Linked DNA regions of Martelella mediterranea DSM 17316. The protein of the gene in region 1 interacts with the protein of each later gene in a pairwise test. Links are inferred from orthologs where the notes say so. Each region holds a gene or a part of one and is shown on either strand. Other genes may lie near its edges.

What was found.
Region 2: the proteins of ftsZ (region 1) and rlmN interact in binary tests that used the Escherichia coli proteins (3 or more experiments, as listed by UniProt). The link is inferred for Martelella mediterranea DSM 17316 from one-to-one orthologs.

The regions. Positions count from the first base shown.
Region 1 is NZ_CP020330.1:2,676,211-2,679,421, reverse strand. Bases 104-2,995 are described here. They hold ftsZ (cell division protein FtsZ), read right to left. Parts: upstream 2,402-2,995; coding sequence 806-2,401; downstream 104-805. Other genes in these bases: ftsA (cell division protein FtsA), read right to left, coding at 2,460-2,995; lpxC (UDP-3-O-acyl-N-acetylglucosamine deacetylase), read right to left, coding at 104-521. In the rest of the region: more of lpxC, read right to left, coding at 1-103; more of ftsA, read right to left, coding at 2,996-3,211. UniProt on the Escherichia coli protein: Essential cell division protein that forms a contractile ring structure (Z ring) at the future cell division site. The regulation of the ring assembly controls the timing and the location of cell division.
Region 2 is NZ_CP020330.1:649,192-652,292, forward strand. Bases 176-2,957 are described here. They hold rlmN (dual-specificity RNA methyltransferase RlmN), read right to left. Parts: upstream 2,291-2,957; coding sequence 1,061-2,290; downstream 176-1,060. Other genes in these bases: Mame_RS02955 (LysE family translocator), read left to right, coding at 176-741; Mame_RS02965 (OpgD/OpgG family glucan biosynthesis protein), read right to left, coding at 2,481-2,957. In the rest of the region: more of Mame_RS02955, read left to right, coding at 91-175; more of Mame_RS02965, read right to left, coding at 2,958-3,101.

The DNA.
Region 1 (3,211 bases):
CGGCCGATGACCGGCGTCTCGAAGTCGATCTCGACGTCGAAACGGGTGCCGTCATAGGGCGAGAACTCGGCCCAGCCGGCGCCGCTTTCAACGCGCACCGTCTTGGCGACCTTGATATAGCTGCGCTGCTTGGACAGCTTGACGATGCCTACCTCATCCAGCGCATCGACGAAAACCCGGGAACTGCCGTCCATGATCGGCATTTCGGCGCCGTCCACCGAGATGACGAGATTGTCGATGCCAAGCGCGTAGATCGCGGCCATCAGGTGCTCGATCGTGGCGATCCACTCGCCCGGATGCGTGCCGAGCACGGTGCAGAGCGCGGTCGGGCCGACATTGTCCGCCACGGCCTTGAAGCTGCTGATGCGCTTGCCGTTTTCGTAGCGTTCGAACAGGATGCCCTGATCGGCCTCGCCCGGCTGCAGGACGATGGTCGCCGGCTTGCCCGAATGCACGCCAATCCCCGAAATCCTGACGGAGTTCGAGATGGTCGTCTGCAATCCGAAAATACCTGTCGACATGATCATGTCCCTACTCAACTAATTCCGACCCTGCCTCATCAATGCCCGATAGTCCGTTCAGGATTGCGTTGCAGTCTGGAAAGAACGGCACGCGCGGGGCGTCTGGCGAGTCGATGCCTTTGCATGTAGTTACGCATACGTCCGCATAATTCCAAATCACTGTTTCTTTCGTAATGTTACGAAACACGTAAAAACCCGGCCGCGCGGGCGACCGGGTTCGTTGTGCGAGAAGGTTTTCAAAAAGACGGTTACCGGTCCCCTAACGAATGGGGACCGATGGAGTTTCAGTTCGCCTGACGACGCAGGAAGGCGGGGATATCGAACTGATCGTCATCCTGGCGGGCCGGCTGTGCTTCGGCACGGCGCGGCGCGTAGGGGTTCTGCTGCGGCTGCTGCGTGGGTTCGCGGCGAGCCACCGGCTCCTCGTGATGGCCCTCGAAGCTTTCGTCGCCGCGGCCAAGCGTGTTGGAAAGACGCTTGAACAGGCCCTTCGGTCCGCGCTCTTCATGCTCCTGGCGGCGGCTTGCGCTCATCTCGCCCTGAACCACCGGCGGAAAGTCGGAGACTTCCGGCATGCGGCGCGGCTCGGCCATCTGCGGGCGCGGCTGCTGGGGGGCTGCCTGCGGCGCGGGCTGACGCGGAGCCTGAGCGGAGAAGATCTGGCTCTTCGGCTGCATCTGCGGGGCTTCGGCGCGCGGCTGCGGCTTTGCCTGCTGCGGCTGATGGCTCATCGCCATCTGCAGCTCGCGTTCCATTTCAGCTTCGGCGGAACGGATCGTTTCGGCGATTGGGTCCTGGCGCGGCTGGGGGGCCGCGGGCTGGGCCGGCTGGCTCGGCTGCGCGTTGCTGGAGCGGATTTCCGGCGCGCGGGTTTCGCGGCGCGGTTCCGGCATGTCGTCATCGGCATGATTGACCGAACGGTCGATGCCGGTGGCGACGACGGAGACGCGGATGATGCCTTCCAGTTCCTCGTCGAAGGTGGCGCCGAGGATGATGTTGGCGTCCGGATCGACTTCTTCACGAATACGCGTTGCGGCTTCGTCAACTTCGAACAGCGTCAGGTCGCGACCACCGGTGATCGAGATGAGTAAGCCCTGTGCGCCGCGCATCGAGGTTTCGTCGAGCAGCGGGTTGGCGATCGCAGCTTCGGCGGCCTGCATCGCGCGGCCTTCGCCGGATGCCTCGCCCGTGCCCATCATGGCGCGGCCCATCTCGCGCATCACCGAGCGAACGTCGGCGAAGTCGAGGTTGATCAGGCCTTCCTTGACCATCAGGTCGGTGATGCAGGCAACGCCCGAATAGAGCACCTGGTCGGCCATCGCGAAGGCATCGGCGAAGGTGGTCTTGTCATTGGCGATCCGGAACAGGTTCTGGTTCGGAATGACGATCAGCGTGTCGACCGACTTCTGCAGTTCCTCGATGCCCGCATCGGCAAGACGCATGCGGCGCTGGCCTTCGAACTGGAACGGCTTGGTGACGACGCCGACGGTCAGGATGCCCTTGTTGCGGGCGGCCTGGGCCACGATCGGAGCAGCGCCCGTGCCGGTTCCGCCGCCCATGCCGGCGGTGACGAAGCACATATGGGTGTTGTTGAGGTGATCGATGATCTCATCGATGCACTCCTCGGCGGCCGCGCGGCCGACTTCCGGCTGGGAGCCGGCACCGAGACCTTCGGTAACGCCGACGCCGAGCTGGATGACCCGTTCGGCCTTGGTCATGGTCAGCGCCTGGGCATCGGTGTTGGCGACGACGAAGTCGACGCCCTGGAGGCCCGCGGTGATCATGTTGTTGACGGCGTTGCCGCCGCCGCCGCCGACACCGAAAACGGTGATGCGCGGCTTCAGTTCAGTAATATCTGGCTTCTGCAGCGTGATAGTCATGAGTTTCGTTCCTTCTCGCTATGGCCGTACCGCCTAGCCGGCCAATCTCTGGTGTTCGTTAAAAACTTTCCCTGAACCACTGGCCGACGCGCGCTAGGCGTCCGCCGCCCGACGACAGAAAGCCCCGCTGCTCGCTGCCATAGGTTTCGCTTTCCGCAAGCTGCGGATAGATCAGAAGGCCGGCGGCCGTCGAAAACGACGGCCCCTTGGCCGGAAGCGGCAGACCGGAAACGCCCATCGGACGACCGATGCGGACATTCCTGCTCAGGATCCGCCGCGACAATTCGCTAAGTCCGATCAGCTGGCTTGCGCCGCCGGTCAGCACCACCCGCTTTCCGACAACCGCCGAAAAGCCCGAAAGCTGGATCCGGTCGCGGATCAGCTCCAGCGTTTCCTCGATTCGCGCCCTGACGATCTTCGAAAGCAGCGCCTTGGAGACCTGGCGGGGCTGATCGTGATCGTCCTCGCTGATGGAGGGGACCGCGATCATCTCGCGCTCGTCGGCAGTCGAGGCAATGGTCGAGCCGTGCACGCATTTCAGCCGCTCGGCGTCTTCCATCCGGGTCGAAAGACCGCGGGCGAGATCGGTCGTCACGTGATGGCCGCCGAGGCTGATCGCATCGGTATGAACAAGCCGGCCCTCGGAAAAGACCGAGATCGTGGTGGTGCCGGCGCCCATGTCGATCGCCGCGCAGCCAAGCTCGACTTCATCATCGACAAGTGCGGCAAGCCCGCTGGCATAAGGCGTCGCGACCATGCGCTCGACCGAAAGGTGGGCGCGGTTGACGCAGAGTTCGAGATTGCGCAGCG
Region 2 (3,101 bases), 2.0 Mb from region 1 along the record:
GAATCTTGCAAAGCCTCACCGCCCTCATTACAGATTGTTAACCTCGTCGGCAATCACAATGAGGGTCCGCCACCCTCATGCAGGTGTCCCATGGATTTCATCCCGTCGCTTCCCGTTCTCCTCGCCTTTTCCGCCGCAACGCTGCTTCTGGCGCTCACCCCCGGTCCCGACATGACACTGTCGATCAGCAAGGCGTTGAAGGAGGGGCGGGCCGCCGGGCTGATGGTGCTTGTCGGCACCAATCTCGGCATCTGCGTCCACACGATCCTGGTCGCCTTCGGCGTCTCCGCCCTGATCATCGCTTCTCCCACCGCCTTCTTCATCCTGAAGAGCGGGGGTGCGGCCTATCTGCTCTGGATCGCGGTGATGGCGATCCGCAAGGGCAATAATTTCGTGCTGGAGGCGGAGGCAAGGCCGGAGCGCAAGCGCGGCTCGCTGAAGGCGGCGATGGCGAACGGCTTCTGGGTCAACCTGCTGAACCCCAAGGTCATCATCTTCTTCATGACCTTCCTGCCGCAATTCGTGACGCCGAGCGATCCGAACGTCACCGGCAAGCTGCTCTTCCTCGGCTTCACCTTCATCGCCGTCGCACTTCTGCCAACAATCGCGATCGTCCTCGCCGCCCACCGGCTTTCCGGCTGGCTGATGGCGCACAAACGCGTGCTGCGCGCCATCGACTGCCTGTTCGCCGGCGTGTTCTCGCTGTTCGCGGTGAAAATATTGCTGACGCAGGCGCGGTGAAATAAGATCGACGGCCATGAAGGCACATGAATTTGACAGGCGGTTTGAGGCAGGCGAGGATCTGAGCGACACTATAGACTGGTCGCAGGCTCGCAGGCCGAAAGCGCGGCCCGAGCACGACGGCACCTCGCCGCCCAGCCCCCAAAACTTCTCGCTCCGGAGGGGAGAGATGTCGCGAAAGCGACAGTGAGGGGAGAGTCTGTCCCCGCGAACGCCGTCACGATTTGAAACGCTGATCCACCCTCACTGCCCCTTTCGGGGCATCTCTCCCGCCAGCGGGAGAGAATATTGGGAGCAAGCGGCAAAGCAGAACCCTGCCTCAATCCCCGTGGTTGGCGATCATCATCGCCTCATAGGCAAGCCGTTCGGTCTTGCGCATGCGCTCCGATTCCGACTTGAGTTGGCCGCAGGCGGCGAGGATGTCGCGGCCGCGCGGGGTGCGGATCGGGGAGGCGTAACCGGCCTGGTTGATGAAATCGGCGAAGCGCTCGATCGTTTCCCAGTCGGAACACTGGTAGTTCGAGCCCGGCCACGGGTTGAACGGGATCAGGTTGATCTTGGCCGGCACGCCCTTCAGGAGCTTCACCAGGTCGCGGGCATCGGCAAGGCTGTCATTGACGTCCTTCAGCATCACATATTCGAAGGTGATGCGCTTGGCGTTGGACAGGCCCGGATACTCGCGACAGGCCTTGATCAGCTCTTCCAGCGGATACTTCTTGTTGATCGGCACCAGCAGGTCGCGCAGATCGTCGCGCACCGCATGCAGCGAGATCGCCAGCATGCAGCCGATCTCGTCGCCGGTGCGGTAGATTTCCGGCACCACGCCGGAGGTCGAGAGCGTGATGCGGCGCTTCGACAGCGACAGGCCGTCTTCGGCAGACGCGATCAGCAGCGCCTTCTTCACCGCCTCGAAATTATAGAGCGGCTCGCCCATGCCCATCATCACGATATTGGTGACCTTGCGGTCGGATTCCGGGATGAAGGCGCCGTTCGGCGCATCGCGGTTCGGAAAATCGCCGAGCGCGTCGCGGGCGACCAGCAACTGGCCGAGAATTTCCTCGGGTCGCAAATTGCGCACCAACCGCTGCGTGCCGGTGTGACAGAAGGAGCAGGTGAGCGTGCAGCCGACCTGGCTGGAGATGCACAGCGTGCCGCGATCTTCCTCCGGAATATAAACGGTCTCGATCTCGACCGGCTTGCCGGCGCCGTGCGAGGGGAAGCGGATCAGCCATTTGCGGGTGCCGTCGGTCGAAATCTGCTCGGTGACGATTTCCGGGCGGGCGATATCGAAGGCCTCGGCCATCTTCGCCCGCAAATCCTTGGCGACATTGGTCATCTCGGCAAAATCCGAGACGCCGCGTACATAGAGCCAGTTCCAGATCTGGCTGACGCGCATCTTGATCTGCTTGTCGGCAACCCCGATCGAGGCCAGCGCCTCGCCAAGCTCCGGCTTGGAAAGGCCGATCAGCGTGGTCTTGCTCTGCACTGAAGAGGCGGCCGGACGGGACCGGGCGCGCTGGGCTTCAAGATCGATTTCGGCTACGGACATGGCCTCTCCGGCAACGCGGCCGTTCGCCGCCGGCCATTCAGGCGGCAGGGCGAACCCGCTGATACGCTATGAAAAATCGTCGGGCGCAATCCTATCGCCGCCCGTTTGCGCGAGCCTATAGCACTAAATTGCCGCTCAGTCATCCCTTGCGGGGCATCGGCCTTTTAGCCGTGCCCCGTCACGGAGGTTCTTATTCGAACTGGCCCGTGTGAAACTGGCCGAGCCAGGTTTCCGTCAGCGGCGCACCATCCTTCGAAAGATAGGCGCGGACATCGACGGTATCGGCGCCCTCATCGAACTTCAGGTCATAGGTCAGCCGCCAGTCGTCGGTGCCGACGATCGGCATGGCGAAGGCATCAAGCAGCTCCGCGCCGGCGCCCACCGAGACCTGCGGCTCGACGCCATCTTCCATCGTCAGGCCAGAGACGGCATCGCCAGAGAACTCGACCACGACCTTGATCTGGTCGTCCGGCCGCGGCTGACCGGGCACGCCGCCGCGCCCGATCCGGCTCGCCTCGGTCTCGGCCAGCGCATCGTTTTCAGGCCCGCGCTTGGCCCAGGTCAGCGTATAGGCGAAATCGCGTTCGTCGCCCGCCTCGGGCAGGTCCTCGGGCAGCCAGTAGGCCACGATATTGTCGTAGATTTCGTCATCGGACGGCAGTTCCACGAGCTGCACCATGCCCTTGCCCCAGTCGCCCTCCGGCGTGATCCAGGCGGAAGCGCGGCGATTGTAGAACACGCCGTCATCGAGATAGTGGTCGAAATCGCGGTCGCGCTGGATCAGGCCGAAGCCCTGCGGATTGTCGTCATA